DNA from 4 places in the Peribacillus sp. Bi134 genome. Region 4 is predicted to be linked to each of the others. Evidence: riboswitches for the same ligand, from Rfam matches in the RefSeq annotation. Region 4 holds a riboswitch; each other region holds the start of a gene.
The links. Region 4 has a riboswitch for S-adenosylmethionine ahead of LQ188_RS05125 (methionine ABC transporter ATP-binding protein). Riboswitches for the same ligand answer to the same signal wherever they lie in the genome.
Positions count from the first base shown of each region.

Region 1: linked by a shared signal. The riboswitch ahead of LQ188_RS18070 (Fur-regulated basic protein FbpA) and the one ahead of LQ188_RS05125 (methionine ABC transporter ATP-binding protein) in region 4 are both predicted to bind S-adenosylmethionine.
Region 2: linked by a shared signal. The riboswitch ahead of mtnK (S-methyl-5-thioribose kinase) and the one ahead of LQ188_RS05125 (methionine ABC transporter ATP-binding protein) in region 4 are both predicted to bind S-adenosylmethionine.
Region 3: linked by a shared signal. The riboswitch ahead of mmuP (S-methylmethionine permease) and the one ahead of LQ188_RS05125 (methionine ABC transporter ATP-binding protein) in region 4 are both predicted to bind S-adenosylmethionine.

Region 1 covers NZ_CAKKLN010000007.1:382,915-391,115, forward strand. The annotation lists gene LQ188_RS18050 (ABC transporter ATP-binding protein) at 1-1,326, shown strand, start outside; gene LQ188_RS18055 (GDSL-type esterase/lipase family protein) at 1,369-2,070, opposite strand; gene LQ188_RS18060 (GNAT family N-acetyltransferase) at 2,292-2,798, shown strand; gene LQ188_RS18065 (aspartyl-phosphate phosphatase Spo0E family protein) at 2,867-3,061, opposite strand; gene LQ188_RS18070 (Fur-regulated basic protein FbpA) at 3,315-3,503, opposite strand; SAM riboswitch class I at 3,679-3,783, opposite strand; TPP riboswitch at 3,941-4,046, shown strand; gene tenA (thiaminase II) at 4,135-4,824, shown strand; gene thiW (energy coupling factor transporter S component ThiW) at 4,840-5,361, shown strand; gene thiD (bifunctional hydroxymethylpyrimidine kinase/phosphomethylpyrimidine kinase) at 5,330-6,136, shown strand; gene thiM (hydroxyethylthiazole kinase) at 6,133-6,948, shown strand; gene thiE (thiamine phosphate synthase) at 6,929-7,561, shown strand; gene LQ188_RS18100 (MFS transporter) at 7,600-8,201, opposite strand, start outside.
Region 2 covers NZ_CAKKLN010000001.1:49,004-57,204, reverse strand. The annotation lists gene LQ188_RS00305 (pyridoxal phosphate-dependent aminotransferase) at 84-1,256, opposite strand; gene LQ188_RS00300 (carbon-nitrogen family hydrolase) at 1,356-2,138, shown strand; SAM riboswitch class I at 2,210-2,363, shown strand; gene mtnK (S-methyl-5-thioribose kinase) at 2,442-3,644, shown strand; gene mtnA (S-methyl-5-thioribose-1-phosphate isomerase) at 3,659-4,705, shown strand; gene LQ188_RS00285 (LCP family protein) at 4,797-5,687, opposite strand; gene LQ188_RS00280 (S41 family peptidase) at 5,802-7,262, opposite strand; gene deoD (purine-nucleoside phosphorylase) at 7,540-8,201, opposite strand, start outside.
Region 3 covers NZ_CAKKLN010000001.1:290,779-298,979, forward strand. The annotation lists gene LQ188_RS01425 (alpha/beta fold hydrolase) at 1-1,012, shown strand, start outside; gene LQ188_RS01430 (nitroreductase family protein) at 1,195-1,794, opposite strand; gene LQ188_RS01435 (ring-cleaving dioxygenase) at 2,045-3,022, shown strand; gene LQ188_RS01440 (ring-cleaving dioxygenase) at 3,047-3,994, shown strand; gene LQ188_RS01445 (alpha/beta hydrolase) at 3,994-4,602, shown strand; gene LQ188_RS01450 (flavin reductase family protein) at 4,620-5,228, shown strand; SAM riboswitch class I at 5,453-5,555, shown strand; gene mmuP (S-methylmethionine permease) at 5,639-7,027, shown strand; gene mmuM (homocysteine S-methyltransferase) at 7,024-7,986, shown strand.
Region 4 covers NZ_CAKKLN010000002.1:450,419-458,619, forward strand. The annotation lists gene LQ188_RS05095 (acyl-CoA dehydrogenase family protein) at 1-1,429, shown strand, start outside; gene LQ188_RS05100 (arsenate reductase family protein) at 1,570-1,926, shown strand; gene gcvH (glycine cleavage system protein GcvH) at 2,023-2,406, shown strand; gene LQ188_RS05110 (toprim domain-containing protein) at 2,499-2,864, shown strand; gene LQ188_RS05115 (thioredoxin family protein) at 2,868-3,176, shown strand; SAM riboswitch class I at 3,321-3,428, shown strand; gene LQ188_RS05120 (O-acetylhomoserine aminocarboxypropyltransferase/cysteine synthase family protein) at 3,528-4,838, shown strand; SAM riboswitch class I at 4,954-5,066, shown strand; gene LQ188_RS05125 (methionine ABC transporter ATP-binding protein) at 5,220-6,254, shown strand; gene LQ188_RS05130 (methionine ABC transporter permease) at 6,247-6,915, shown strand; gene LQ188_RS05135 (MetQ/NlpA family ABC transporter substrate-binding protein) at 6,931-7,767, shown strand.

The DNA of each region.
Region 1 (8,201 bases), on a different contig from region 4:
GACACGGTGACTTTCATTGCCGTGGCGGTATATATGCTTTTCATTAACTGGAAGCTGACCATTGTCCTTCTTTTTATATTCCCTTTCATGTTCTATATCACAAGGGTATTCGGGAAACGCATCAGGATGTCATTTAGGTCTGTGCAAAGTTCCGCAGGAGATGTCAGCAACCAGTTACAGGATTCCATTTCAGGAATGCGGCTCATTCAATCTTTTACGAATGAAGAGTTCGAATCAAGGCGGTTTGCCGAGCGTAATCAGGAAAATATGGCTGCAAACATTAAGTCCGTTCGACTACGTTCCATGTTCGGTCCGATTATTGATTTATTGAACAATATCGGCCTTGTAGCAGTCATTGTGTTCGGTGCTTGGCAAGTGATGGAAGGTGAATTCACAATAGGATTAATCGTGGCCTTCCTCGCCTATTTGAGGTTGCTGCAGAGTCCCGTTCGCAATTTTAGCCGTGTCATCAGCATTGTCCAGCAATCAGCCGCCGCCTTTGAGCGGATAACTGAAATATTGGAAACACAACCTGAAATAAGTGACAAGGGAAATGCCATTGAACTCCCTTCCATAAAAAAGAAAATTGAATTTCAAAGTGTTAATTTTTCTTATGATGAGAATGTTCCTGTGCTCAGCAGTTTAAACCTGACCATGAAAGCTGGTCAAGTAACCGCTCTGGTCGGCTCCTCTGGTGCAGGAAAATCGACCATCACGAGCCTTTTGATCCGATTTTATGATCCGCAAGATGGAACAATCAAAATGGATGGCCATGATATCAAAAATGTATCACTGAAATCATTAAGGGGACAAATGGGAGTTGTCTCCCAGGATATCATTTTATTCAACGGTTCCATCCGTGATAACATCATGTATGGAAAACTTGATGCTACAGATGATGAAATCATCGAATCCGCCAAAGCGGCAAATGCGCATGACTTTATCAGTGCCTTTCCTGATGGTTATGATTCTCAAATTGGAGAGCGCGGAGTCAAGCTTTCAGGCGGACAAAAACAGCGCATTGCCATTGCCAGGGCACTTTTGAAAAATCCGCAAATCATCATTCTCGATGAAGCAACGGCGGCCTTGGATACAGAATCCGAACATTTGATACAGGAAGCTCTGTCACGTTTATTGATAAACCGGACTTCAATTGTGATTGCACATCGTTTATCGACCATTCATGATGCCGATCAAATAATCGTTCTGGAAAAAGGGCAGGTTCATGAAAAAGGAACACATGAACAGTTATTGCAAAACAATGGCAGATACAAGCAGCTCCATGACTTGCAGTTCCCTCAACTAAAAGCGATATTAAATTCCTAGAAAGCAAGAATGCACAGAATGCCTTTCTGTGCATTCTTGCTTTCATTTGAAATCATAACTTTCCAAAACCCGATTCGCAATGAGCTGATACCCTTTTTCATTCGGATGTAACTTATCACTGAAATACTCTGATTTCTTTTTATCTTCAAAAAGATCATTCGTAGGAATGAATAACATCCTATTGTCTTTATCCGCTATTCCCTTTATTGACTGGTTATAATCGCGAATATGCTTTTCAAGTTTTTGATTTCCTTTAATTGGGTTATATAGTCCCACTACCAAAATATCAGCTTTATCGTTTGCCTTTATGAGTGTTGACGTAATCTTTTTCAGATGGCTGATATACTCCCGTTTACCCTCATTGATTTTTCGATCACTTATTTTCTCCAAGTCCCCGCCGTTACTATTGATCAAGTCATTTGTTCCGATATAAACGATGAAAGTATCGGCTTCATCAAGTTTCGTTTTAATGCGGTAATCATCAAGCTGTTTCATCACCCCATCCGTTTCCTGGCCTTTTATACCGTAATTCCAAAAACTCACTTTTTGTTCCGATTCCGGGTTATTCAATTCATCCTCCAGGCCTTCTATATATCCTTCTCCATCCTTATCCCCTTTTCCATAGGTTAACGAATCTCCAAAAGCCATCACCCTTTGCACATCTTCCGACTCCGAGGCCTGAAATTCATATGCAACAAAACATATAACCAGTACTATAATCAAAAAAACTGACAATTTTTTCATTTGGTTCTCCTCTGCCTTTTTACTAGAAGTATTTAATCCTTTACATACCCAAAAAATCTGCAGACTTAACATAAAAAAGGAATTGTCAGATAAAGAGTAAAAAGTGTATGATAATAAAAAACTTTCAATGGATTGGGTTTCAATTCACCGTCCCTTAAACAAAAAAACGGGATTACCCTTCATTCTGGAGATTGAATAAATGATAGTTAGGAGATTACATCATGGATGAGCACATAGAGTTTAGAGAGGCAGAACTATCTGATTTACCTAGAATTGTTGAAATATATAATTCGACAATTGCTTCAAGAATGGTCACGGCAGATACGGAGCCTGTATCCGTCCAATCGAGGGTTAAATGGTTTGAGGAACATCATTCAGAAAGTAGACCGCTATATATCATTACTATAGAAGGGAAAACTGCTGGATGGATAAGCTTTCAATCCTTCTATGGCCGACCGGCATATAATTCCACTGCCGAAATCAGCATTTATATTGATGATTATTTCCGGGGAAAAGGAATCGGACAAATTTCGATTCAAAAGGCAATTGAATTGAGTCCAAAATTAGGTATTAAGACTATATTGGGTTTCATTTTCGCCCACAATATACCTAGCCTTAAGCTTTTTTCCAAATTCGGGTTTGAAGAATGGGCACATTTACCTCAAGTTGCCGAGCTGGATGGCATTGAGCGGGATTTGATCATTCTTGGTAAACGTGTCGATATTTAATATAATTTTTTAGAGCTATTGCCTTGAGCAGTAGCTTTTTCAAATTAATACAGGTCGAATTGGCTAATTTAAAAATACCGATATGCGTTTTGGAGGGAAAAATATTCTGACTCTCTTTTACTTGCTAACGCATTTAATAGCGTATCCAATTCTTGACTGGCCTGAACAGTAAGCAGACTTGTTAAGCCGTAACTTGCTGCCAATTTGATCATTTCCTGTCTCTTTTCTTCTACCCTTTCTATAGTTACTTTACGGCAAGGCATTATATGCCACCTCCCATTTATTCAATTTTTTTACACTTTCATCATAATTAAACTACTAGTTAAAATCAACTATTTTCCAGAAATAAAATGTGTTATTTTATAGGTAAAATGTGACAAAACACCTACTTTATTCTTTAATTATGTATATTTTATGTCATTTTCTATTAAACGCAAAAAAGCATCCACTAGTGTATACTGTGAATGCTTACATCATATCCCTTATCCAAGAGCCCAAAATATAGCCCATCGCTTACTATGTCATCCATTCAGAAGGTGACTCGTTATTAGGTCTATTTATAACAATCTTATATTCATCTTCAAGCACTTTTAATGGGGCATCATAAAGGTGCCTTTCATCAGAGGTTTTGTATACTCCATTGGCCAATAGCTCTTCAATGAGCTTTGCCTTCCTCTGTTCAATCCTCTTAAATAATTCTGCCATGTAAATGGCTCCTTTCCTAGTCATCCTAGAGCCTGCTTCTAGTTAGCTAACTTTATCAACTTGTTTGATTTTCACCAAATTATATATACCTTTTCTATTATGTCACTAAACGTTATTTCCCAAAAATAAAAGCCCCTTCTAATTCAAGAAGAGGCTGACTGTGTCCGTACGGCTCTTCTTATCTTCCAAGCATATGCTTGTTGGATTTAGCACAGTTCCCAAAATGGGTCCGCTGCCGAGGTTTCTTTGGGCCAAGTCCCTCCACCTCTCTGGATAAGAATTCGATATATAAATGATGTAGAAATGATTCTACCCTAATAATTATCAAAAGTCAATTACCTGGTTCTCCCTTTTTCCCTGGACATTACATGCTCCCTCTTCAAATGCGGGTTGCATTTTCTTGTCTTTCTGATATGATGTCAGTAATTACATACAATTCACACCACTAGGGGAGTCTTTATTAAGACTGAGATGGAAATAGTTTCCGGACCCTTTGAACCTGAACCGGCTCATACCGGCGGAGGGAAGTGGATGATATCGTCCATTTACAGACTATATCCATCTACCCCGTTCAGTATTCAGGAACGGGGTTTTTCATTATCTAGGGAACCATTCTAAAGGAGGATGAACAATGGAGAATATTAAAACAGAAACATTCAGTGATAGACTTCATGCACGGGCAAAAGAGATTTGGAAAAGGAATCATTCACATCCCTTTGTCCAAGCAATTGGAAATGGTACGCTTCCTGAAAAGAAATTTGCCTATTACATGAAGCAGGACTATATCTATCTCATGGATTATTCCAAGCTCTTTGCTTTAGGTGTCATCAAAGCCCATAACATCGAAACCATGGCAAAGTTTGCGAGTATTTTAAATGAAACCCTTCAAGTGGAAATGGATATCCATCGGCAGTATGCTTCCGAATTCGGGATCAGTTCCAAGGAATTGGAAGAAACAGAACCTACTCCCACCACTCTAGCCTATACAGGTTACATGATAAATGCAGCTCAGCATGGGACATTGGCAGACTTGATCGCCTGTCTCCTGCCATGCGCTTGGGATTACTATGAAATCGGTTTGCTATTAAAAAAACAAAATGGAGCAGCATTGGAAAACAATCGCTACGCAGATTGGATAAGGTCCTATTCATCACCTGAATTCGGGGAAGCACACAAGTGGCTGATCGCATTGTTGGAAGAATTGACGGAAGGCATGCCAGAAAAGGAACTTCTTAGATTAGAAAAGCACTTTTTGGTTACTTCCCGATATGAATATTTATTCTGGGATATGGTTCAAAATGAGCAGGATTGGCCGCTGTAGGTCGCAGACATGATGATGAATCCTATCAAGAAACTGACGTTGACTGCCATGATAACGGCTATAACGACACTGACCAGTTCATTTATTTTCATCCCTGCAGGATTTGCAAAGGTCTTTCCTATTCAGCATCTGGCAAATGTCCTCACGGCCGTTCTATTGGGGCCTGCTTATGCTGTGACACAAGCTTTCCTAGTTTCCATCATTAGAAACATGTCTGGTACCGGTTCAATATTCGCCTTTCCCGGGAGCATGATCGGTGCACTTTTGGCTGCCATCCTTTATCGAAAAACACAAAGCTTAAAATTCGCTTGTTTAGGTGAAGTGATCGGGACCGGCATTCTCGGTTCCATGGCCTGTTATCCACTTGCCATCCTCCTATTAGGAGAAAAAGCAGCTCTTTTTGGTTTTTTACCGGCTTTTATGCTCAGTTCATTCGCAGGTTCGATTTTAGCTTTCATATTACTTAAAATACTTTTAAAAAATAATTATATGAAGGGGTTTTTTTATGAAAACAGCATTAACCATCGCCGGCTCTGATTCAGGAGGCGGTGCTGGAATACAAGCGGATTTAAAAACATTTTCTGCACATGGGGTATTTGGAATGTCTGCCATTACAGCCGTAACCGCACAAAATACAATGGAAGTCCGTTCAGTACAGCCAATTGAAACAGCTATCATATCGGACCAAATTGCAGCTATATTTGAAGATATTCCTGTCGATGCAGTAAAAATAGGCATGCTTGGATCAAAAGAAATCGTGGAAACAGTCGCTGCGTCCCTTAAAACCTTCATGCCTGCCATCGTTATCCTTGACCCTGTCATGATTTCCAAAAGCGGCCACCATTTGCTCGACGAAAAGGCTGTCTCCGCCTTAAAAATGGACTTACTTCCGTTTGCAACACTTGTAACACCAAATGTACCGGAAGCGGAAGTGCTTACTGGCTTGTCGATTCGGACGAAACAAGATTTCTACAAGGCATGCATTTCAATACAAGAAATGGGTCCCAAAGCCGTTTTACTTAAAGGGGGCCATGCAGCGGGAAATCCAAATGATCTTTATTATGATGGGACTGACTTCCACTGGATCAAGGGAGAGCGCATACATACAAAAAACACTCATGGTACGGGCTGTACCCTATCATCCGCCATTACATCAAACCTGGCAAATGGCCTGCCCTTGCAAGAGTCGATCGAACAGGCCAAGACTTATATTTCTGAAGCGATACGCAATAGTTTTTCAATCGGTAAAGGTCATGGTCCTGTCCATCATTTTCATTCATATTCAAAAAAAGAACGGAGTGACTTAATATGAAGGTTTCCGCAGCCGATTTATTCGTGAAGGTAAAAGAAAGAAAACCACTCGTCCACCAAATCACCAACTTTGTTACGGTCAACGACTGTGCAAATGCCACCCTTGCCATCGGTGGTTCACCAGTGATGACATCGAGCCCAAGAGAAGTGGCGGATATGGTTAAATTAGCGGATGCATTGGTCCTGAATTTCGGTACGATCGATGATAAAGCCTTGGAAGCAATGGAGATTGCCGGTAAGACGGCAAATGACCTGGATATCCCGGTCATTTTGGACCCGGTGGGAGTTGGTGCCACCGCCTATCGATCAGAGCAAGTGAAAGAGCTCCTAAGTAAGGTTACTTTCCACATCATTCGCGGCAATGCAAGTGAGATCCTTTCATTGATGGGTGGGGATACCGTTACTCGCGGGGTGGATTCGGAGGAGCTTGCGGTCAGCAATGCAGAGCTGGCTGCTCGAGCCGCAAATAAATTGAATTGCATCGTCGTGGTCAGCGGAGCGAAGGATGCGGTCAGCGATGGAAAACGTACGTCCATCATCGATAACGGGAACCTGCTATTAACTAATGTTACAGGTACCGGTTGTATGTCCACTGCTCTTATCGGCACTTTTTCTGGAGTCACCGATGATTTCTATTCTGCGGCGATTGCCGGTATCTCAACCATGAGCATTTCAGGGGAACTAGCTGCCAAAAACCTTCAAGAGGATGAAGGAACAGGAACGTTTCGTGTGCGATTAATCGATGCAATATCAAGAATGGATAAGGAAATCTGGATGCATGAGGTGAAAATAAATGAAGAAGTCCCAAATTGATTTAAGCCTGTATTTAGTTACGGAAGAGTCCCTGGCAATAGAAGAATTGACCAAAATCATTGCAGAATCGGTTTCAGGAGGAGTCTCGATCGTACAGCTTAGAGAGAAAAATAATTCCTCCCTCTCCTTTTATAATAAAGCTTCTGCATTAAAACAGTTATTGAACGAGCTGTCCATTCCCCTTATCATCAATGACCGGGTGGATATAGCACTTGCTGTTGCAGCGGATGGAATTCATATTGGGCAAGATGACCTTCCACTGCCTGCCGTCAAAAAAATGGTTCCTGAAGATATGATCGTCGGTGTATCTGTTTCCAATCTTGAAGAGGCTCTAGAAGCGGAACGAAATGGAGCAGATTATATCGGAGTCGGTTCCGTTTTCCCTACAAAGACCAAACAAGATGCAACCTTAATGGCAATTGGGGATCTGGAGGAAATTTGCCGCAGCGTATCAATTCCCGCCGTAGCCATCGGGGGTATCACGGCCGATAACATTTCCTCCCTTTCTGCTAGCGGGCTTTCAGGTACCGCAGTCGTATCAGCCATCATGAATGCAGAAAGTCCTAAGACTGCCTCCGAATCCCTTTTAAAAATCATAAAGGACTTTAAATAACAAAAGGATGGGGACTGAATACAGTCCCATCCTTTTGTTTATGTCAAAACGGTATTCTTTGTTTCCTTCCCAAAAGCTACGGCAACTGCCCCCACTAAAATAGCAATTGTGAAAATGGTGAAAATCGATGAAATCGGGGTGCCGGCAGCAACTAAATACCCTACAAGCAACGGTCCCAGGACACCGCCGATCCTGCCGATCCCTGCGGCTAAACCAGCACCTGTACCACGAACTGCTGTGGGATACTGCTCAGGAGTATACGCATAAAGCGCACCCCATGCCCCTAGGTTGAAGAAAGATAGGAACATTCCGGAAACTATCAGCAGTGCCAGCCCCTCTGCAGACCCAAAGAAAAAAGCACTGACTGCCGTTCCAATTAAGTATGTGATCAAAACGAATTTACGTCCAAACTTCTCTATCAGCCATGCAGCTGAAAAATAGCCCGGAAGCTGTGCAAGCGTCATGATCAATACATATTCAAAGCTTTGAATCATGCTGAATCCTTTTAGGACCATCACACTTGGCAGCCATAAAAACATCCCATAATAAGAAAAGACCACGCAAAACCATAGAACCCACAACACAAGGGTCTGACGGGAGTATTCCTTTTTCCAGACACTTTTCATATTGCTTAATACAG
Region 2 (8,201 bases), on a different contig from region 4:
ATTTTGTATTCTGACAGGTAATCCCTACTTTGTCAATAAGTTTTAACTATTTAAGGGTGAATTAATCGGATATATCATTGTGGTTAAAATAATTTTAATTTACTTATCCGTTCCACAGCCTCTTTCAGCCGTTCTTCCGAAGTCAGCAGCCCTACCCTGACATAACCTTCGCCAAATTCACCAAATCCATTCCCTGCGGCAACAGCAACGTGGGCATGCGTTAATAAATAGTCTGCAAAACTCTCGGACGTAAAACCTTTAGGTACCTTGAGCCAGGCAAAAAATGATGCCGCAGGAGCTTTGACATCCCAGCCGATTGCCCTCAATCCCTCAATGAAAATATTCCTTCGCCCCTCGTACATCTGCACTAACTGCTCTACACAGCTCTGCGAGTCAAGCAAAGCGCTTGCGGCAGCTTCTTGTATCGCCGGGAAGAGACTCACATAAAGATGGTCTTGTAATAGTTCAAGAGCTTCTATGACACTCTTATTCCCCACTGCGAAGCCGACTCTCCACCCTGCCATATTGTATGTTTTCGATAGTGTGTATATTTCTATTCCTATTTCCTTCGCTCCCTCTGACTGGAGAAAGCTTATCGGTTTTTTTCCGTCGAATCCTATCGCCCCATAAGCGAAGTCGTGGACCACACAAATTGAATGCTCTTTTGCAGTAGAGACGGTCTCATCAAAGAAACTTTCAGTTGCAGAAGCACCTGTGGGATTGTTCGGATAGTTCAAGAACATCATTTTGGCTTTATCAAGCACTTCTTTATGTATGTCACTGTATTTTGGAAGAAAATCATTTTCTTCTGTCAAGGGCATGAATTCGGTCTTTGCCTGGGCTAAAACAACACCGGAAAGATAATCCGGATAGCCGGGATCCGGAACAAGGATCGTATCACCCGGATTCAATAAACACTGCGGCAGTTCGACAAGGCCTGCCTTTCCCCCGAAGAGAATCGCCACTTCACTTTTCGGATCCAGCTTGACACCGAATTCACGTTCATAAAAGACGGCAGCAGCATCTTTTAAATATTGATGCCCCCGGAATGGCGAATATTTATGATTAATCGTTTTTTCAGCGGCAGACTGCAAGCTTTTCACGATATGGTCTGGTGTCGGCTGATCAGGGTTTCCCTGGCCTAAATTAATGACATCATGTCCTTGCTCCGTGATGGCATTGACTTTTGCGACTAGTGAGGCAAAAAACTGCTTGGGCAGGTCCTGAAGCTGTCTGGATTTTTCGAATTGCACCATTTATACACCTTCTCTGAAATTTCTTGAAATTCTAGACACAAATGATATATGTTTATCATAGTCTTGTAAAGCATTTTTTACATGTGGGGGTTTTAAACGATGAAGTGGAAAATAGCTTGTATTCAAATGGATATAGCATTCGGGCAACCGGATATCAATTTTCAGGTTGCGGAACAATGGTTGGAAAAAGCAGCACGGTCAGAACCCGATATCGTCATTTTACCAGAGCTTTGGACAACCGGATACGACTTAAGCAGGTTAAATGAGATTGCTGATCAAGAGGCGGAAAAAACGATTGAATTTCTTAAAACACAGGCAAGGAAACACGAGATTCACATCGTAGGCGGTTCCATTGCGAAAAAAACAAGCAAGGGAATCTATAACACCATGATCATCATCGATAAACAGGGAAGTCTCATAAAAGAATATGATAAGCTTCACTTATTTCAGTTAATGGATGAACATCATTTCCTGAAGCCAGGAGAAAAGGATGGTTTATTTACTCTTGATGAAAAAATATGTGCTGGTTTCATTTGTTATGACATCCGTTTCCCTGAATGGCAGCGAGCCCATACCGCTAAAGGCGCCGAAGTTCTATTCGTTACGGCTGAATGGCCAAAGCCGAGACTCGATCACTGGAGAGCCTTATTGATTAGCCGTGCCATCGAGAACCAAGCCTATGTAGTAGCCGTTAATCGCTCAGGCTCTGATGTCAATAATATATTTGCCGGTCATTCCCTGATTATTGATCCTTGGGGAAATATCATAAGTGAAGCCGGAGAAGGAAACGAACTCCTGACAGGCACCTTGGACTTCAATAAAGTTACGGAAGCACGTAACAAAATACCTGTATTCGAAGATCGCCGTCCTGATTTTTATTAAATTACCCATTGACAAACTATTTAAAAAGTTGATATTATTTTCCCGAAGATTAAAATTTCAGAAAACATTTACTCTTATCAAGAGCAGGCTGAGGGATAAAGGCCCTATGAAGCCCAGCAACCGACTGTAATACCATTGTGAAATGGGGCGGATTCACCGCCGGATTATAAAATCCACAGAGCACGGTGCTAATTCCACCAGAATTCATATTCTGGAAGATAAGAGGTCCGAAGCCAAAACTTCTGCCTCTTTCTATATGAAAGAGGCTTTTTTATTCTTATTTTGAATCCGGAGGGGAAAAGAATGACTCAAAACCATTCAAATTTTAAGAGATTGACAAACGAAACAGCTATAACCCTTGCAAAAAAACTTGGGTTGGTCAATGCGGATGCAAGTTTAACATGTAAAGAAATCGGCGATGGAAACTTAAATTATGTTTTTCATATTACAGACACAGTCACAAATAAAGGAATTATCATTAAACAAGCGGTTCCTTATGCCAAGGTACTTGGCGAAGGTTGGCCGCTGACATTGAAAAGGGCTGCAATTGAAGCGAATGCGCTGATTCATTTCAGAAGTTATTGCCCAGAATTCGTACCGCAAGTCTATTATTCTGATGAAAAGCTTGCCATCACGGTCATGGAGGATTTATCCCATTTGAAAATCGTTAGAACAGGATTGATCGAAGGCGATTCATATCCATTGCTTTCACAGCATATTGGTGAATATGTTGCGAAAACGGCATTTTATACATCCGATTATCATTTAGAACCCTCTGCCAAAAAGGAAGTTGCCCGACATTTCACGAATCCCGAACTCTGCAAAATCACTGAGGTCTTCATTTTCACAGATCCATTTTTTGAGGAACTCCCGGGAGATTTCGAGGTGGAATTGACTGATGCCGCCAAAAATATATGGAATGATAAAGCAGTGATCCTCGAGGTCGCTAAGCTGAAACAAAGCTTTGAAACCGAGCAGGAAGCCTTGCTTCATGGAGATTTACATACTGGAAGTATATTTGCAAGTGAAACTGAAACAAAGGTTATTGATCCAGAATTCGCTTTTTATGGTCCAGTTGGTTTTGACCTTGGTCAATACACTGCCAACCTTCTCTTTCAGGCAGTCACACGTAATAGCGTTGGAAAGGAAGAGATTTTCACACACCTTAATGAATTTTGGAATGCCTTTGAAGAAACTTATTCCGAATTATGGGAAGGCCAAAATAAAAGCCCATTTCGTCACGTGAAAGGTTATCTGCCTTATTTACTGACAAAATTCAAAAAAGATGCATTCGGCTTTTCCGGCTGTGAACTGATTCGGCGAACCATCGGACTTTCCCATGTTGCCGATTTAAATGTCATTGAAGATAAAGAAACAAGGATCGCTGCCAAAACGGCTACATTGGAAATTGGTGCTTTTTTAATTAAAAAACGGGAAGAATTGGATGTTCCAGCTGTCATTGAAGCCTTGAAGCAACGTACACTGCCATCTTATTCAACCATTTAAAAGGAGACCTGCACATGACAACACATGCACCATTACCTTATTCGGTACAATGGGCTGATACCCATATTACATTATTAAATCAACAAGCCCTTCCTTCCATAACTGAATTCATTGAACTTCATTCTGTTGATGATGTGTATGACAGCATTTTGACATTAAAAGTTCGCGGTGCCCCAGCAATTGGACTGACGGCAGCATTTGGTGTTGCACTTGGTGCGAAACAGGAAACAACCGCTGAATTAGCCGAATTCAAGAAAAATGTATCAAGGCATATTGAAAAACTCGCATCATCACGGCCAACTGCTGTCAACCTTTTTTGGGCGTTAAGGAGGATGGAAAATACTCTGGAAGCTGCGCAAAGCATTTCAACTGCCAAGGAAGCACTTGTATCGGAGGCTAAAGCCATCTTTGCTGAAGATGAAGAAATGTGCAGGAAAATCGGGGAACATGGTTTATCCTTATTCACTAGAGGAGATTCCATTCTAACGCATTGCAACGCTGGGGGAATTGCCACGGCTCGGTATGGCACAGCCTTGGCTCCCTTCCACCTGGCAAAGGAAAAGGACTTTCCGCTAAAAGTGTATGCATGTGAAACCAGGCCTGTCCTGCAAGGGGCGCGTTTGACTGCTTGGGAATTGATGCAAGCGGGGGTTGATGTCACATTAATTTCTGATAATATGGCTGCCCATACGATTCATCAGAAAGGAATAAATGGAATCATCGTCGGTGCCGACAGAATTGCGGCTAATGGAGATACAGCCAATAAAATCGGGACATTGGGATTGGCGATATTAGCCAAGCACTTTGGTATCCCTTTTTACGTGGCCGCTCCATCAACCACATTCGACCTCACTCTCGAGTCCGGCACTTCCATCCCGATCGAAGAAAGGAATGAAGCGGAAATCACCTTCATTCAAGGTGTTAGGATCGCTCCTGAAAACGTGAAAACTTTCAATCCAGCCTTTGATGTTACACCGAATCATCTAATTACAAGCATCATTACCGAAAATGGCATCATAACCCCGGATTTCATTAAAAACATTCCGCTTTTTGTTAAATGATCCAGGTTGCTTTATTGATGATAAAAAACGAGAAGGGTTACTTATCCCTCTCGTTTTTGTGATTATTCTTGCGAGGTCCATAATACAATTTTTATTTTTTTGAAAAGAATTCTTGAAGTGCCTTCTTATTTTTAGTGTAGTCCATTTCCAAAACGGCTCCGGACTGGGGATATATTTCATCTTTAAAGCTTCCTTCCACTGGAACCCTTAAGGTTTCGACGGTGTCCGGTGTATGGAAGACGGCTTTTGGCCCCATTTCCATTATTGTTTTCAGTCCAATATCCGTATCCAAGTACGAGAGTCCTTGTTCGATTATACTAGGAAGGGCTGCCATCCCTTCGAAGGACGAGATTTGATTTATAAACGCTGTTTTTAATTGAACCATTACTTCTTGTTGTCGCTCAACCCTTCCAAAATCACTTTCATCGTCATGTCTAAAACGGACATATTTCAATATTTCCTCGCCATGTAAAACATTTTTACCGACGCTTGCTTGAATGCTCATATCATCAATGATTTCCTGGTCCACATTCACCGCTACCCCCTCAGGTGCAAGTAAATCGACCATCTTCACGAATCCCTGAAAGTCAATTACCGCCACATGATCGACCTTGACACCGAAGTTTTCCTGTATGGTTTTTTTGAGAAGTTCCCTTCCACCATAATAATAAGCTGCATTTATTTTGTTATATCCTGTTTTATTCCCAGGGATTTTCACATAACTATCACGCATAATCGAAGCCAGTTTCAATTTTTCCTGCTCAGGAAAGTATTTTGCCAGAATAATCGCATCTGATCGAGATTTTTCCTCTCCCCTTGTATCGACACCAATTAACAGAAATGTTTTCACACTTTCCTGGTTCTCTTCTTTGGTTAGTTTTTTTTCCGTACCTGCATTTCCATTTTGTTTGGGTAAAGGGGCATAAGTGCAGCCTGCCAGAATCAAGATCAATAGATATATGAACAATACCTTTTCTTTCATTACCTCACCTCATCGGAAAATTACCCCTTATTCTCTTCCTAATATTGGAATCTTATGCATTAAACGACAAAAAAGCCTGCCAACGATAATCGCTGACAGGCTTTTCGGGCTAAATCACTTATTGATTTCTTTCTTTAATACTTCTACCGCCTTTTTCACTTGTGTGTCATTCTTAAGGATTTTCTCCTGGATGACCTGCATCAATTTCACGGTAGTATCATCTTTAATGGTGCCAGTTTCTTTAATTTTTTGTTCCCTTTGAAATGCTGTGACAGCATTCGTTGTTGCTTCATCAAAGAATCCATCTATCTTACCCGGATCATGGCCTGCTTCCTTCAGCATCTCTTCAGCAGCTTTCACTTCACTCGAAGAATCGGATGCTTTCAATTCCTTGTCAGGCGAAATGTACGGAAGGCTGGCATAATCAGGAAGCTTCACGGTAATATCCGGCTTGATCCCTTTTTTATGAATCCAATTACCTTCAGGAGTCAACCATTTAGCTGCCGTATATTTGAAATTAGATCCATCTTTAAAGTCTTCGGCAGTCTGCACTGTCCCTTTCCCAAATGACTTGACCCCAATCAATGGAATGTCCGCAGATTCACTGACAGCCGCTGCAACGATTTCAGAAGCACTGGCACTTCCGTCATCAATCAACACGACTACCGGGATTTTCAGTTCTCCATCATTCTTCGATTTTTCGACTAGTTTTTCCCCGCTGCGATCCTCAACTTGAAGGACCACTTCCCCATTAGGTATGAACAGGCTTGCCATTTCTATTGCTTGATCAAGCAGTCCCCCCGGGTTTCCCCGCAAATCCAATACGAGACCCTTCATATCCTTCTTGGACATTTCTTCAAGCGCCGTTTTCAGCTCTTGGACTGTATGTTCGGAAAAACTGGTCACCTGAATCTTGGCAACTCCATCATCAAGCATTTCCGCATAAACCGTCTCTATCGGAATTGTGTCCCGTTTAATGGTGAGCTCAATCGGTGCCGACTCACCAGCTCTTGAGATGGATAGATCCACTTTCGTGCCCTTCTCGCCCCTGATTTTCAGGACAGCTTCAGAAGAGGTTAGCCCTTCAACGCTTTTACCGTCCACACTTAAAATGATATCATTCGGCTTTACCCCCGATTTTTCTGCTGGGGACCCTTTTATCGGTGAGACGACCATGATTTTTCCATCCTGCTCCTGAATCTCGGCACCGATTCCTTCAAAAGATGAAGAGATGCTTTCATGGAAACTCGATGCTTCCTTTTTATCCATATAAGCAGAGTAGGGATCATCCAATGATTTGATCATTCCATTAATTGCGCCGTCAACCAGCTTTTCTTCATCAACCTCTTCATAATAGTTATCTTTTATCTTATCGTATGTAGTATACAGCTTTTCAAATTCCGCATGCTTATCCGGTGCTAATGACTCTACTTTTTCATCTCCAAAGGTCAAGGCTATTGTAGTAATCCCTGCAGTTAGAAATATGACTAAGAAAATCCCCATAATGAACGTAAACTTTTTTATTTTAATGAATTTCCCTGCCTCTTTTGGCTGTCCTTGATTTTCTTCTTCCACTGAAGCCTCACCACTTTCATTCTTCATGACGATATAAACGATTTCTATCTATTTTAACAGCTTTCATGACAATCGAAAAATAATTGTTATCAAAAATAACAACTTATGCCCATATGTATTTTTTTACGCCTTCGCAAACGTTAAACGCTCCATGGACTACAGGCATCTATTGACATTACAAAAATGGGGCTACCAAGGAATAACTGAGCCTGTATCCAACTGTCATTATACAGCTTCACTTATTCCTGGTCACCCGCCTGTCATTTACATCCAATTATCAGTCCTGGATAGCTGCTTCCAAAGCCACTTCAACCATTTCGTTAAAGGTTGACTGGCGCTCATCCGCCGACGTTTCCTCACCGGTTAAAATGTGATCGGAAATGGTTAATACAGATAATGCTTGGCGGCCAAATTTAGCAGCAAGCGTGTAAAGCGCTGCTGATTCCATTTCTATCGCAAGGATTTGGTATTTTGCCCATTTTTCCAAATCACTATTATCATTATAAAACTGATCGGCCGTAAAAACATTACCGACCTTCAATTGCAAGCCCTTAGCTGTGCCGGCGTCATAAGCTTTTCTTAGTAATTCGAAATCCGCCGTTGGGGCAAAGTCCACCCCGCCGAAAGTCATACGGTTCATTTGGGAATCGGTGGAAGCACTCATTGCAAGGATAACATCCCTGACTTTTACATCCTTCTGAATCGCTCCTGCAGTTCCCACACGAATCAGCTTCTGGACATTATAGCTATTCATCAATTCATTCACGTAAATCGAAATGGATGGGACACCCATGCCTGTACCTTGTACAGAAATTCGTTTCCCTTTATATGTCCCTGTATATCCAAACATGTTACGGACTTCATTATAAAGTTTAGCATCCTCTAAAAATGTTTCAGCAATATATTTTGCACGCAATGGGTCCCCAGGAAGTAAGACCG
Region 3 (8,201 bases), on a different contig from region 4:
AACTAAATTGCAACATTTATTGGATATTCCCAATCAGCCAATGCCTGAAATGGGACTGACTCCGAAAATAGCGGTGTGGAAAAAAAACAAATCAACGCTTTGGTTTTATCCCTCAGCACAAAAAAAATATGATGTACCGGTTTTTCTTATATATTCACTAATCAATACTCCTTTGATTCTTGATTTATCTCCGGGGAATAGTTTAATAGAATCTTTTGTAAATGAAGGTTTTGATGTGTATTTGCTTGATTTTGGAAGCCCGGGCTTTGAAGATGGTGACATATCGATCGAAGATTATATCGTCGATTATATTCAAAAAGGAGTGCAGCGTGCATTACGTCACTCTGGAGCATCAGAAATTACAGTCATGGGGTTTTGCCTCGGAGGTACAATAGCCGCAATATATGCTGCCATTGCAGACGAGCCCATCAAGAATTTGATACTTTCCGTGACCCCGGTGGATTTCAGTGCCTCGGAATTTTTTGATCAATGGCAGGAAGCGTTAAAAGAAGGAACAGCGGATTTTAACGAGACTATAGATATTTATCAAACGATTCCAGCCAGTGCTGTTAAATATGGAATTCGTTTAATTACATCACCTATCTATATATCACCGTATTTATCGTTATTGAATCAAGCGGATGATGAGGAATACGTTAAGAATTGGCGCCGCTTCAATGCGTGGGTAAATGGGCATGTGCCTCTATCCGGCGCAGTTGCCAAACAAATAACCAAAGACCTCTTGATAAAAAATCGCTTGGTTAATGGTGGTTTTAAGGTAAGGGGGAAAAAAGCGAAGCTATCGAAAATTAATGCTAGTGTTTTGGTCATTGCAAGTAAGTATGATCGATTGGTCCCACAGGAAATGATTTATCCGGTAATGGAGCATTTAACATGTAAGGATAAGACATATAGCCTACTGAAAAGTGGACATGCTGCTAAACAATATTCCGGTGGACTTCCATATTATTTGAAGGAATGGCTACCTGGGCGTTCTTCACCAATTCAATAGGTTAGTGGGGGGAAGTGAAATGTACATGTTTAACGCCAGTGAGGAAATCAAAATCATGCCGGTTGTAGAATATATAGGCTTTGCGGCATTTATATTTTCAAGATTTTTTGCAACATTTCCGGATTACTAAAGTGAAATAAATGAAAGGGCTGGCTTGGTATTTAGAGCCAGCCCCTATTGTCTCATTCATAATATTTCACTCGTTCTTCTAGTGGTGAGAAGTCTTTATCGCCAGGCTCTGCAGTGGGTTTTCCAAAGGGCATCTGAGCGATGAGTTTCCAATCGCGTGATATATCCCATGTCTTTCTCACTTCGTCATCGATTAAAGGATTATAATGCTGAAGGCTTGCACCAAACCCCTCAATTTCCAAGGAAGTCCATACGACAAATTGTAAAATGGCAGACGATTGGTTCGACCAAATCGGAAAGTTTTCGGCATACGTTTTGAATTGTTCTTGAAGCCTTGTTATAATGGCCTGGTCTTCAAAGAATAAAACCGTACCATAACCATTTATAAATGACTTCATTTTTTCTTCCGTTTTTTCGAAATCTTTGTCACCGACAGCTTTTCTTAATGTGTTTTTCGTGATATCCCATAATTGGTCGTGGCTTTGACCAGTTAAAACAATCACTCTTGCACTTTGGGAATTGAAAGCGGAAGGGGAATATTGAACGGCATGATCGATAACTTCTTTAATCCTTTTATTAGGGACAACATGTTCCTTGCTAAGGGAATAATAAGACCGTCTATCTTCAATTGCGCTAAAAAAGTCTTTAGCCATACATCATACCTCCATTCATTATACCGACTTATTTTGACCTGATTTTATTATTTTATGAAAAGTGAATACGGGTGAAATTATTTGTCTGAAAATGGTTGACAAATTTATCGTTATCATTTATCTTTAAATCAAGATATTTGTATTAAAAGTATTATATATTTAGTTAAATATCTCGATTTCGAGATATTGTTTACGGATTAATTCCTCTCCTTAAGGGGAGATTTATAAAGAAAAGATAGGAGTGGTACGGATGGAATTAAAAGGATTACATCATGTTTCGGCGATTACAGCTAAAGCGGGAAATAACTTTGATTTCTACACAAAAGTCTTAGGGATGCGATTAATCAAAAAAACGGTGAATCAAGATGATGTTCGTGTGTATCACTTATTTTATGGAGATCAAATTGGTTCTCCGGGTACGGAATTGACGTTTTTTGAAATTCCCAATGCTGCCCGCACTCATGAGGGAAACAATAGCATTTCTGAAATTTCTTTAAGGGTGAGAGATGATGAAGCTCTAGGATATTGGAAAAAACGGTTTGTGGAATTCAATGTTGAGCATGATGAAATATCGAACCGTTTTGAAAGGAAGGTTCTTTCTTTTAAAGATCCTGAAGGGCAGAGGCTACTTCTGGTTTCCGATCAGGATAATAACGGTGTTCAAGGGGGATCACCATGGGATGGAAGCCCGGTACCGCAAGAGTTTTCCATCCTTGGATTAGGACCGGTAAAACTTACTGTACCTAATATTGAACTAACAGAAAGTGTTCTCTCCGAGGTATTGGGGTTCAGGAAAACAGGCACATACCCATCTGCAATTAGGGGGCAAAATCCAATTGTCGTTTATGAGACAGGTGAGGGAGGAACAGGAGCGGAACTTCATATTGAAGAAAGGAATGACATTCCTCGGGAAAGGTTGGGGAGGGGTGGAGTACACCATGTTGCCTTTCGGGTGGATAATGAAGAAGAACTTAGAAAATGGATAGAAAAAATTAGTGAATCAAAATTCGTGAACTCTGGATATGTGGACCGCTTTTATTTTCGTTCACTTTATTTTAGGGAGCCGAATGGAATATTATTTGAACTAGCTACTGATGGACCTGGATTTGCAGTTGATGAAGCAGAGCAGCACCTAGGTGAGAACCTTGCCCTGCCGCCATTTTTAGAATCAAAAAGAAAAGATATTGAATCGAATTTAAAACCACTGAATACAAAATCAACTAATTAATCAAGGGGAAAGGAAGGAATCGGCATGCAAAAGCAAAATGCAGGAATACATCATATAACCGCAATTGTAGGCAATCCTCAAGAGAATGTGGATTTTTATGCTGGAGTGCTGGGAATGCGTATGGTGAAGAAAACCGTTAATTTTGATGATCCAGGCACCTATCATTTATATTTCGGAGATGAATCAGGTTCACCGGGCACTATCATCACTTTCTTTCCTTGGCCTGGGGCATACCGAGGGACAATTGGCTCCGGACAAGTGGGGATAACAACATATGCCATTCCGGAAGGTTCATTGGGCTTCTGGGAAACGCGCTTGGGTAAATTTAATATTGACTTTGAAAAGATCTCACGCTTCGGCGAGGATTATCTGGGATTTCAGGACCCACATGGATTGCAACTTGAACTGGTTGAGCGTAAAGAAGGTAAAAATAGCGAGTGGTCATTCGGCGGTGTACCAGCTGATAAGGCAATCAAGGGATTCGGCGGTGCTGTATTATTGACGTCTAAACCGATCAAAACGATGGAACTTTTAGAGGAAGTGATGGGTTTGCAAAAGATGGGGGAAGAGGGCGATTTCATTCGCTTCAAATCAACATCGGACATCGGAAATTTGATAGATGTTAAAAAAACGGTTTTGCCAAATGGGAAAATCGGAGTGGGAACTGTTCATCATCTTGCATGGCGTGCAAGCGATAATGAAGATCATAAAGAATGGAGGGAACATATCGCAAACCATGGCTATGGCGTGACACCCTTTAAAGACCGCCAATACTTCGATGCCATTTATTTCAGGGAAGATGGAGGCATACTCTTTGAAGTTGCCACAGATCCACCTGGCTTTGCTCATGATGAAACGAAGGAAACGATGGGTAGTAAATTAATGCTGCCGCCTTGGCTTGAAGAAAAAAGGGAAATTATGGAGAAAACGTTACTGCCGGCAGTGCCGAGGGTACTAGAGGAGGATAAATGATGAAGCATATTTTTCAAAAAGGAAGTAATCCAGATGCACCGTTGCTTTTGCTTTTACATGGCACTGGAGGAACGGAAACGGATCTTTTGCCATTATCGGAGATGGTTTCACCGGGATCATCCGTACTCAGCGTACGGGGAAATGTACTTGAAAACGGAATGCCCCGTTATTTCCGCCGGCTGGCTGAAGGAGTTTTTGATGAAGAAGATTTGATTTTCCGTACGAAGGAGCTTTATGACTTCTTGGAATCAGCGTCCGGACAATATGACTTCGATCGTGACAGAGTGGTGGCATTAGGTTATTCTAATGGTGCAAACATAGCAGCAAGTTTGATGTTCCATTTCGAAGGGGCATTAAAAGGAGCGATTCTTCATCATCCAATGGTGCCTAGACGCGGGATTGCTTTGCCGTCCCTATCGGATATACCTGTATTCATTGCTGCAGGTAAAAACGATCCGATTTGCCCCGCAGCAGAAACTGATGAACTTAATCGGATTTTACTGCAAGCGGGTGCTGCGGTGGACGTTCACTGGGAAAATTACGGTCATCAGTTAACACGTTCAGAGGTTGATGCAGCAAGTTCATGGTTTCAAAAGAACTTTTTATAAGAATGAGAGGGATGAAGATGATTTCAGTAAATCCTGAAAGTCTTACAGAACGGGAAAATTATAAGTTTTTGACTGGAAGCATCATACCGAGACCAATAGCCCTGGTCACGACACAATCCGAAACCGGTACAATCAATATAGCGCCGTTCAGTTTTTTTAACATAGTCAGTTCCAATCCTCCGATGATTTCCATTTCTGTTCAACGGAAAGAAGGAGTTTTGAAGGACACGGCCCGAAATGCAATTCAAACAGGTGAATTCGTTGTTCATATCACTGATGAAGACAATGTTGCTGATGCAAATCGAACGGCCGAGGAACTCCCGTCTGACGAAAGTGAATTGGGTCTTACCAATTTCACTCAGGCTGTTAGTGATAAGGTGTCGGTACCAGGATTGCAAGAAGCGAAGGTACGCTTTGAATGCACATTGGAGCATGCGATACCTTTGGCAGGTTCCAAGAATAAACCTGGTTGTGATTTATTGATAGGGAAAATAGTCTGCTATCATATAGAGCAGGAGATTTACCATAATGGCCGAATTGACCAGAATGGGCTAAAACCAGTAGCAAGATTAGCGGGTCATACTTATACAAAACTAGGAGAATTATTTGAAATTGAAAGACCTTAAGGAATATAAGAAAAATGGCGTCATCTTTTAAGGTGTCGTCATTTTTTAAAAATTATTCCCGGTTAGCATTATTTACAATTCTATAATGTAAGCGACTGTTCCAAAAACAAGTTCATATCTATGCCAAAGGTGCGTTGATCGTTTGGATTTTAAAGGAAGCCTTTACAAACCGAAACAAAACTTGACAATTTTTTCATAGATTGATAAAGTTATAAAAAAATAATTTCTTATCCAGAGAGGTGGAGGGACTGGCCCTATGAAACCTCAGCAACAGGTCTGCAATGACACTGTGCTAATTCCAGGGGGTGAAACCTTGATAGATAAGACCGTACGTGTTTATTTGTCAGTAACGCACTCTTTTTTAGAGTGCGTTTTCGTTTTTTCTGGATGCAAGATAAAGGAGAGTAAGAATGGAGAACAAAAGGAAGCATGATTTTCAAAGGAAAATGCAGGCACGGCATATAATAATGCTATCGCTTGGCGGGGTGATTGGAACAGGTTTATTCTTAAGTTCGGGTTATACGATTCAACAGGCAGGCCCGTTTGGCACCATCCTTTCGTATCTGATTGGGGCATTAGTGGTTTATCTAGTCATGCTATGTCTAGGGGAACTGGCAGTACATATGCCCGAGACAGGTGCGTTTCATAGCTACTCAGCTAAATACATAGGTCCTGGGACAGGGTATACAGTAGCCTGGTTGTATTGGCTAACTTGGACAGTTGCACTTGGTTCGGAATTCACGGCTGCAGGATTGTTGATGCAGAGATGGTTTCCATCAATCAATGTCTGGATATGGAGTGCACTATTTGCCATATTGGTTTTGGCATTAAATGCGTGGACCGTTAAATTTTTCGCTGAATCCGAATTCTGGTTTGCGTCTATAAAGGTATTTGCCATTGTGATTTTCATTATTTTGGGAGCAGCGGTAATGCTAGGTTTCATTCCAATAATTCATTCACAATCCGCTCCGTTATTCTCCAATTTTACAAGTGAAGGTTTATTTCCGAATGGTGCTTTTGCCATTATAATGACGATGCTTGCGGTGAATTTCGCATTCTCTGGAACTGAATTAATTGGAATTGCAGCTGGAGAAACTGTGAATCCAGAAAAAACGATACCAAAGGCAATCCGTATGACATTATGGAGATTGATTATCTTTTTTGTAGGAACCATCGTTGTATTATCCGCATTATTGCCTATTTCGGATGCAAGCGTATTAGAAAGCCCCTTTGTGGCAGTTCTTGAACGGATTGGTGTGCCATATGCAGCGGATATTATGAACTTTGTTATATTAACTGCCATTTTGTCTGCTGCAAACTCAGGACTGTATGCGGCATCCAGAATGCTTTGGTCACTTGCAGATAAGGAAACTATATCACCAATATTTGCAAAATTGACAAAACGGGGAGTTCCGATAAATGCAGTCCTTTTCAGTATGTTGGGCGGCTGCTTAGCCCTGTTTTCGAGTATTATTGCACCGGATACTGTTTACATAGTGCTTGTATCCATTTCTGGACTAGCCGTTGTTGTAGTTTGGATGAGTATTAGCATGTCGCAATTTCTATTTCGCAGACGATATATAAACGAAGGAAATTCAGTAAATGACTTAGCTTATCGAACGCCATTATATCCACTCGTACCAATCGTTTCTTTTATGCTATGCCTAGCTTCTTGCATAGGAATTGCATTTGATCCTACACAACGAATTGCACTATATTGTGGCATTCCATTTATTTTGATTTGCTATGGAAGTTATTATCTGACACAAAACCATAAAGAAAAGAGGAGTAAATCATGAACATTAAAACTAACCCAATTGACGCTATTTTACGAGATCATTCAGTCATGATTTTAGACGGAGCTTTAGCTACAGAGCTAGAGAGGCATGGATGTGATTTGGACGACCCGCTCTGGTCTGCACGTGTATTACTTGAAAATCCAGAAGTGATTTATCAAGTGCATTCTGACTATTTTCGTGCTGGAGCGGATTGTGCGATTACGGCTAGCTACCAAGCCACTGTTGAAGGTTTCGCACTCCGCGGAATACAAGAAAAAGAGGCTTTGGAGCTAATCCGGAAAACGGTTTTACTCGCAAGAAAAGCAAGAGATGATTTTTGGAAGGAAGAAAATCAAACGCTTAGGCCTAAGCCATTGGTTGCTGCATCTGTTGGGCCTTATGGGGCTTATCTTGCAGATGGTTCAGAATATGTAGGAAACTATGGTGTTTCGGATGAAACTTTAATTGCATTCCATAGCTCACGAATATCAGCGTTGATTGAAGCTGGAGCTGACCTTTTAGCATTTGAAACGATTCCTTCCCTGCAAGAAGCAAAAGTATTATATTCATTATTGAAGGATTATCCAGAAGTGTATGCCTGGCTATCCTTTTCATTGAAAAATGAAAAAGCGATAAGTGACGGTACTTCACTCGAGGAATGTACAAGATTGTTTGGGGACAGTGAGCAAATTGCAGCAATCGGCATCAACTGTGCGCCAGTTTCATGTATCACGGAAGCCATCCAGGTGCTGCGTGCAAACACGGATAAACCAATCATTGTTTATCCGAATTCAGGTGAAACATATAATCCGGAAACTAAAACATGGCATGGTCAAGAATCATGTAACAGGCTCGACCTGAAATCTGAAGAATGGCAACATGCAGGGGCGCGTTTAATTGGAGGATGCTGCAGAACGGCACCACATCATATTGAAGACATTTCAAGAAAGTGGCGACCTTCCGTGGTGGTATCCTCCTAGCCCTTGTACTGTTTTAAAGTATGTATGATATAGACCCTAACTAAAGGAACAGGAAGCGTCATAATCAGGCGGTTCCTGTTCTTTTTGAATTCATTATTCAAATTCGAGTTATCATATCTCTTAGGCTGAAAAAGAAACCGCTTCAAAAACAGGAATAGGAGAAATTAAATCATAATATTTGTGTGCTTGGGAAAACTAAACAAACAATGAATAGA
Region 4 (8,201 bases):
ATCTTTGCCGATCGTATTATTCGGGAATGAAGAACAAAAGAAAAAATACCTCCCTTTACTGGCAACGGGTGAGAAGATTGCTGCGTATGCCTTAACGGAACCAAGCTCAGGTTCAGATGCCTTGGGAGCAAAAACGACAGCGAAATTGAATGCCCAAGGAACACACTATATTCTAAATGGTGAAAAACAATGGATTACAAATGCAGGTTTTGCAGATGTCTTCTGTGTATACGCCAAAATCGACGGCGAAAAATTCTCCGCTTTCATTGTTGAGCGTGATTATGATGGCGTATCAACTGGTGCTGAAGAGAAGAAAATGGGAATCAAAAGCTCATCTACACGTACATTAATCCTTGAAGATGTACATGTGCCAGTCGAAAACCTTTTGGGTGTAGCCGGAAAAGGACATGTCATCGCTTTCAATATCCTGAATATCGGCCGTTATAAATTAGGTGTCGGTGCAGTCGGCGGATCTAAACGTGCCCTTGAGATTACAGCAGCTTATACGAATCAACGTCAACAGTTCAAAACGAAAATTTCCGATTTTAACTTGACGAAAGAAAAACTTGCAACAATGGCATCCAAAATTTATGCAGCAGAAAGCTCTGTATACCGTACCGTTGGCCTTTATGAACAAAGACAAAGCAAATTGACGGATGAGCAAGTGAAAGATGGTAAATCAATGGCTGCTGCAATCGCTGAATATGCCATTGAGTGTTCATTGAATAAATTCTTCGCTTCCGAAGTGTTGGATTATGTTACGGACGAAGGCGTACAGCTTCATGGTGGCTATGGTTTCATGCAGGAGTATGAAATTGAAAAAGCATATCGTGATTCCCGGATTAACCGGATCTTTGAAGGTACAAATGAAATCAATCGATTGCTTGTCCCTGGAACTTTCCTGAAGAAAGCACTTAAAGGGGAATTGCCGCTTCTTCAAAAGGCTCAAAGCCTGCAAGAGGAATTAATGATGATGATGCCGGAAGAACCTGGCGATGAGCCATTGGCACAAGAAAAAATGCTTGTTAGGAATGCTAAGAAAATCGGGATTCTGGCAGCTGGCCTTGCTGCACAGAAATACGGCAAAACTCTTGATCAAGAACAAGAAATCCTCTCCAACATTGCTGATATCGCATCCCTTGCCTATGCAGCGGAATCCGTGGTATTGCGTACGGAAAAAGCAATAGCAGCTACAGGCCTGGAGAAGAACAAACAAAAAGTGCTTTACACAGAAATCTTCGTTCAGGAAGCTTTCAATGAAATAGAACAGCACGCAAAGGAAACGTTAATCGCAGTGGAAACAGGCGATACTCTTCGCATCATGCTTGCGTCGCTCCGTAAGCTGACAAGGCATAATCCGATCAATGTCATTGCGAAAAAACGTGAAGCTTCCGTCAAGGTAATCGAAGCTGAAAAATATGCTCTTTAAGAAATGAATCAAAATCAGTAAAGGGAATGCCCGAGAAGGCATTCCCTTATTTCCTTTGATGAAATCGCATTGGAAATTCAAAAGACAATTCGTTGTATTGCGTGATGAAAACGGGTATTCTATTGATAGGTGGTGAAATGATGGGCTTAACATTATATTGGTACCCAAAATGCGGCACATGCCGTAACGCGAAGAAGTGGCTTGATAATCATGAACTGCAATATGAAGCAATCCATATAGCGGAAAATCCGCCTTCGCGAACAGAAATAGAACAACTATATAAAATCAGCAATTTGGAGTTGAAGAAGTTTTTCAATACTAGCGGTCAAAAATATCGGGAGCTTGGCTTAAAGGATAAGCTGAAAGAAGCTTCTGAAGCAGAGATGCTTGATATATTGTCCACAGATGGCATGCTTCTGAAAAGGCCGATTGTTACGGATGGCACCAAAGTGACGGTAGGTTTCAAAGAGGAGCAATTCGAACAGGTTTGGAACTGAAAATTTCTCGAAATATTTGGTTAATTCCTTACTTAAACAAACAATCTACCTTATAATGGAATAGATAAAATAAGATGTACATATGGAGGGTTAATAATGACAACAACACCAAAAGAACTTCGTTACACAAAAGAACATGAATGGGTCAAAACGGAAGATGGAACAGTGCGCATTGGAATTACAGCTTTCGCACAGTCCGAGCTTGGGGACATCGTATTCGTTGAGCTTCCGGAAATCGGCGATGAATTGAAAGCGAACGAACCATTCGGAAGTGTTGAATCCGTTAAGACCGTTTCTGAGCTTTATGCACCTATCAGTGGCAAGGTTGTTGAAGTAAACGAAGATTTAAGTGACAACCCTGAATATGTAAATGAGTCTCCTTATGAAAAGGCATGGATGGTCGTGCTTGAACCATCTAATAGCAGTGATATTGAAAGCTTGATGAGCGCTGAAGAGTATGAGAGTTTAATCAACGGTTAAAAAAAAGGAGAGGGGGGACTGAAAAGGCCTGCTCTCTTTTTCATTTGGTACCGTGGCAGTTGCACACATAATTCGTGAGATGGAGTGATGACATGGAGTGGGGCGAATTCGATAAAGTGATCATTGTAGAAGGCAGTTCCGATAGAAGAAAAGTTGCCTCCGTTTTAAATGAAGATGTGGAAATTAGATGTACGAATGGGACCATATCATTAACTAAGCTGGATGAATTAGTGGATGAATTGATGGACCGTGATGTTTATCTCCTTTTTGACGCAGATGAATCAGGAGAAAAGCTGCGGAAGCAGTTCCGAATGGAAATGCCTGAGGCGAACCACCTGTATATTAATAAAATGTACAAAGAAGTGGAAAGCTCACCCGAACATCATATCGCAACTGTGCTTCTATCTGCCAATATGAATGTGAAAATGAAATTTTTAAGTCAAAGGGTGAACGACTAATTGATGCAGGAATGGAAAGAAGAAGAGTGTAAGCTTGCTGTTGAAAATGGGGAAACCTTTTGCTTATATTTATATACCCCTTTATGCGGCACTTGTCAGGTTGCCTCCAAGATGCTGACGATATCCTTGGAGCTATTCCCGGAATTGAAGGCAGGCAAAATGAATATGAATTATGTCCAAGCAATTGCCGAATCATATGAAATCGAAAGTGTTCCATGTTTATTGTTTTTCAAAGAAGGACGGCTGCACAAAAAAATATATGCCTTTCAATCCGTTCCTTATTTGTACGGATTGCTTAAGGAAATCAGCTAAGAAACCAATCAGAACCGTGGTTGGTTTCTTTGTTGCGGACATATGAATGCTAGATGAAATTAAACAAAGAATATTCTAACAATTCATTGACTGATTTAATCTAAAATGCTATATTTTGAATTAAGTAACGGCAGAATTTAATAGTTCTTATCAAGAGTGGCGGAGGGACTGGCCCGACGAAGCCCGGCAACCGGTATAAATTTTTATATACGGTGCTAATTCCAGCAGAGTGTTGGCTCTGGTAGATGAGGTGTATTCTTGAAACCTCTTCTTATTGAAGTGGTTTTTTTGTTTATAAAAGGCCAAACATCATATAATTCCAACTAAATCCATAGAAAAAGGTGAAATCATATGTCAGGGAAAAAATTGCGTTTCGAAACATTGAGTGTTCATGGCGGTCTGCAAGCTGATGAAACAGGTGCACGTGCAGTTCCTATCTACCAAAGCAATGCATACTTGTTCAAAGACACCGACCATGCAGCGAATTTATTTGGCCTAAAGGAGAATGGCTATATATATTCACGACTCCATAATCCCACGATCAGCGTTTTTGAGGAAAGAATGGCCTTATTGGAAGGCGGAATCGGCGGATTGGCAACAGCAAGCGGAATGGCTGCCATCTCACTTTCAATCCTGAATATTGCCGCTGCAGGGGATGAGATTGTTTCAGCATCTACATTATATGGCGGTACGTATAACCTTTTTGAAAATACTCTTCCTAAATACGGGATTAAAGTGAAGTTCGTTTCTCCTGATGACCCTGAAAATTTCAAAAGGGCGATTACGCCAAGAACTAAAGCCATTTTTGCTGAAACCATCGGAAATCCAAGTTTGAGGGTGCTTGATATTGAAGCGGTAGCGAAAATCGCCCATGATGCCGGAATACCTTTAATCATTGATAATACCTTTGCGACACCGTATCTATGCAGACCAATTGATTTTGGAGCCGATATTGTCATCCATTCCGCTACAAAATGGCTTCTGGGAAATGGAACTACGCTTGGTGGTGTCATCGTGGATGGAGGGAAATTCGATTGGAACTCGCCAAATTACCCTGGCTTCACAGAGCCTGACCCAAGTTACGACAATCTGGTATACGCCGAGGCAGTTGGACCTGCCGCATTCATAACGAAAGCCCGAGTCCAGTTACTCCGTGATTTAGGACCTGCGCTAAGTGCCCAAAGTGCATTCCAGTTTACGCTGGGACTTGAAACGCTGCATGTAAGGATGAAAGAGCATCTATCGAACACCAAGTCTGTCATTAAATATTTAAAAAACCATCCTGCGGTGACTTGGGTTTCACATCCTGGTGATGAGGATCATCCCGATAAAGCCCTTGCGGAAAAATATTTGCCAAAGGGAGCTGGATCTGTTGTGACTTTTGGGATACAAGGTAATCGAGAAGCTGGGGCAAAACTTATCAATTCGGTGGAATTATGGTCCCATGTAGCGAATGTTGGGGATGCGAAGAGCTTGATCATCCACCCAGCCAGTACGACCCATCAACAATTGAATGAGGCAGGTCTTGCGAAAGCGGGTGTGAGTGCCGACCAAGTCCGTTTATCGATTGGGATTGAAAATGTAGAGGATTTAATAGAAGATTTGGAGCAGGCAATTGAAAAAGCGACGAATATCGTCTCCTTGACATCCAAAACGGTTTAAGTAAAGTTTCTGTATGCTTGTACTAGAAATATTATACATTGCGCTCCTTTTTTATCTATGATAAAATTTCTCCATACTAAAGAACTTAATGATGTACAAATATTCTATATATTAGCTCTTATCAAGAGAGGTGGAGGGATGTGCCCGATGAAACCCGGCAACCGACAAGGAGATTTCCTTGGAAAGGTGCCAATTCACACAAAGTTTAATCACTTTGGAAGATGAGAGGAAGGCCTGTTTCTTCACCTGCCTTTCTGCTCATGCAGAAAGGTTTTTTCTGTTTTAATTGGGTAAACTTTTACATGATATGAGAAACAGACTAATAATGTAGAGAAATCAACTAAGTTCATAGGTTTTATTGGATAAAAGAGGTGAGGGTTAATGATTACATTGACGAAAGTCAGTAAGCTGTTCCGAACAGGAAAAGGAAACAGTGAGACAATCAAGGCTGTAAATAATGTGAATGTTGAAATAAATAAAGGCGAGATTTTCGGTATCATCGGTTACAGTGGAGCGGGGAAAAGTACTTTGATCAGAATGCTCAATGGATTGGAAACACCAACAGAGGGATCCGTTGTAGTTGCTGAGAAGGAAATTTCAAAAATTAAAGGGGCTCAGCTCCGCAAGGCCCGTCAAGAAATCAGCATGATTTTCCAACATTTCAATTTATTATGGTCGAGGACCGTTCAGGAGAATATATCTTTCCCATTGGAAATTGCAGGAGTTTCTAAACCTGAGCGAACCAAGCGTGTGAACGAATTGATCAAGTTAGTAGGATTGGAAGGCAGGGAAAAGGCCTATCCATCACAATTAAGCGGAGGGCAAAAGCAAAGGGTGGGAATAGCCAGGGCTCTGGCAAATGACCCTAAAGTGCTGCTGTGTGATGAAGCGACTTCTGCCTTGGATCCGCAGACTACCGACTCCATACTCGAATTGCTTGTTGACATCAATCAGCGTTTGGGGTTGACGATCGTCCTGATAACACATGAAATGCATGTGATCCGCAAAATCTGCCATCGCGTCGCCGTGATGGAAAGTGGGCAAGTTGTTGAACAGGGACCTGTCCTGGATGTTTTCAAGAACCCTAAAGAACAAATGACGAAGCGTTTCGTGCAACAGGTAACGGAACCGGAAGAAACGAAAGAAACGATGGACCATTTGCTCGAACGCTATCCTGCAGGCAAAGTGATTCAATTGACCTTTGTAGGCGATCATGCCGAAAGCCCGTTGATCACCAAGCTTGTACGTAACTTCGAGTTGGATGTCAATATCGTTCAAGGTAAGATATCCCAAACAAGAAGCGGTTCATATGGAACACTGTTTATCCATCTTGATGGCACTGAGGATGAAATGCTCCGCGCAATCGAATTCATTAAAGCACAACAGGTAGGCGTGGAGGTGATTACTCATGCTTGAAGAATTATTGCCGAATGTTGATTGGGAAGACATTATTGAAGCTACGAGGGAAACGCTTTACATGACAAGCGTCTCTGTAGTGGCAACCTTTTTTATAGGCATAATATTAGGATTGATCCTGTTCCTGACAGGGAAGGGTAATATGTGGGAAAACCGGGCAGTCAACGGGATCATGAGTGCTGTCGTCAATATTTTCCGTTCCATTCCATTTCTTATTTTGATCGTGCTGCTCATTCCTTTCACTAAAGCGCTAGTCGGTTCCATGATCGGAGAGAACGCTGCACTGCCGGCACTTATTATCGGTGCGGCACCATTTTATGCGCGTATGGTAGAAATCGGCCTTCGTGAAATCGATAAAGGTGTAATTGAAGCCGCTAAATCGATGGGAGCAAAAACGAGCACGATCATTTGGAAGGTCCTTCTTCCAGAGTCAATGCCTGCACTTATTTCCGGGATTACGGTAACATCGATTGCATTGGTTGGATATACCGCAATGGCCGGGGTCATCGGCGCAGGCGGACTTGGTAATCTAGCCTATTTGGACGGATATCAAAGAAATCAAAATGACGTTACACTAGTGGCGACCATCGTTATTCTAATTATCGTCTTCATAATTCAAATTATTGGAGATGTGATTACATCTAAATTGGACAAAAGATAAAGGGAGATGAATAGGATGAAAAAGTTTTTAGGATTTGCATTAATTTTAGTGTTGTCTATCGCTTTGGCTGCTTGTGGAAGTGAAAAGGATAAAAGCGGCAGTGATACGGAGAAAGAATCGAAGAAAATAGTTGTTGGGGCATCCAATGTTCCTCATGCTGAAATCCTTGAGAAAGCTAAGCCGCTTCTTAAAGAAAAAGGAATCGAATTGGAAATCGAAACTTTCCAGGACTATGTTTTACCGAATAAGGCGTTGAATGATAAGGAATTGGATGCTAACTATTTCCAACATATTCCATATTTAGAGGGGCAAATTAAAGAAAATGGATATGACTTCGTTAATGCTGGCGGAATCCATATCGAGCCGATTGCTCTATATTCACAAAAATATAAAAGCATTGATAAACTTCCGGAAGGCGCAACAATTATTATGAGCAGCTCTGTTGCTGATCATGGACGCGCTTTATCCCTTTTGGAAAAGAATGGCCTGATCACTTTGAAAGAAGGCGTCGATAAAACGACGGCTACAACTAAAGACATCGTTGAAAATAAGAAAAACCTTAAATTCGATGCTGATTATGAAGCGGCCCTGCTTCCTAAAATTTATGAGAGTGGCGAAGGCGATGCAGTCTTGATCAACTCCAACTATGCAATTGATGCCGGTTTGAATCCGCTTGAAGATTCGATTGCGATTGAAGATTCGGAATCACCATATGTGAATGTCATTGCCGTAAACAAAGGTGACGAAAATAAAGAAGCAATAAAAGCGCTTGTAGAAGTATTGCATTCTAAAGAAATTCAAGATTTCATTCTTGAAGAATACAAAGGTGCAGTTGTACCGGCGGATAAATAATTCAAGAATGGCGACCTGATTTAACTCAGGTCGCAGTTTAAAAACAAAAAGGTTTCGGAATGGTCTCATTCCGAAACCTTTTTGTTTTTATATTGGATTTGAACCGATAATTGTCCTCTTTATTTGTTGTTGAGTGCCGATGGGCAGAGATAACAACTAAAACGCTCATATTACACATAGCCATGGTTGCGGAATCTGCCTCAACAGCTTCAGGTTTTCCAGCTTTCTTAATCACTTGTTCAATCAGAGGCTCTTAATACGAGTATTTCCGGGTGTTACTATCGTCCCAACACAAATCCGTTACGGTCTTCTGACGCATAAATGAATAAGCGAGCTGGTTTGTCCATTCAGCTTTCACATAGTGCGTCGCTCATAATTTTTTTCCGTGCTTAGAGAAGTGAGGCACTTCATTTTGCCTATCTGATTGTTTAGTC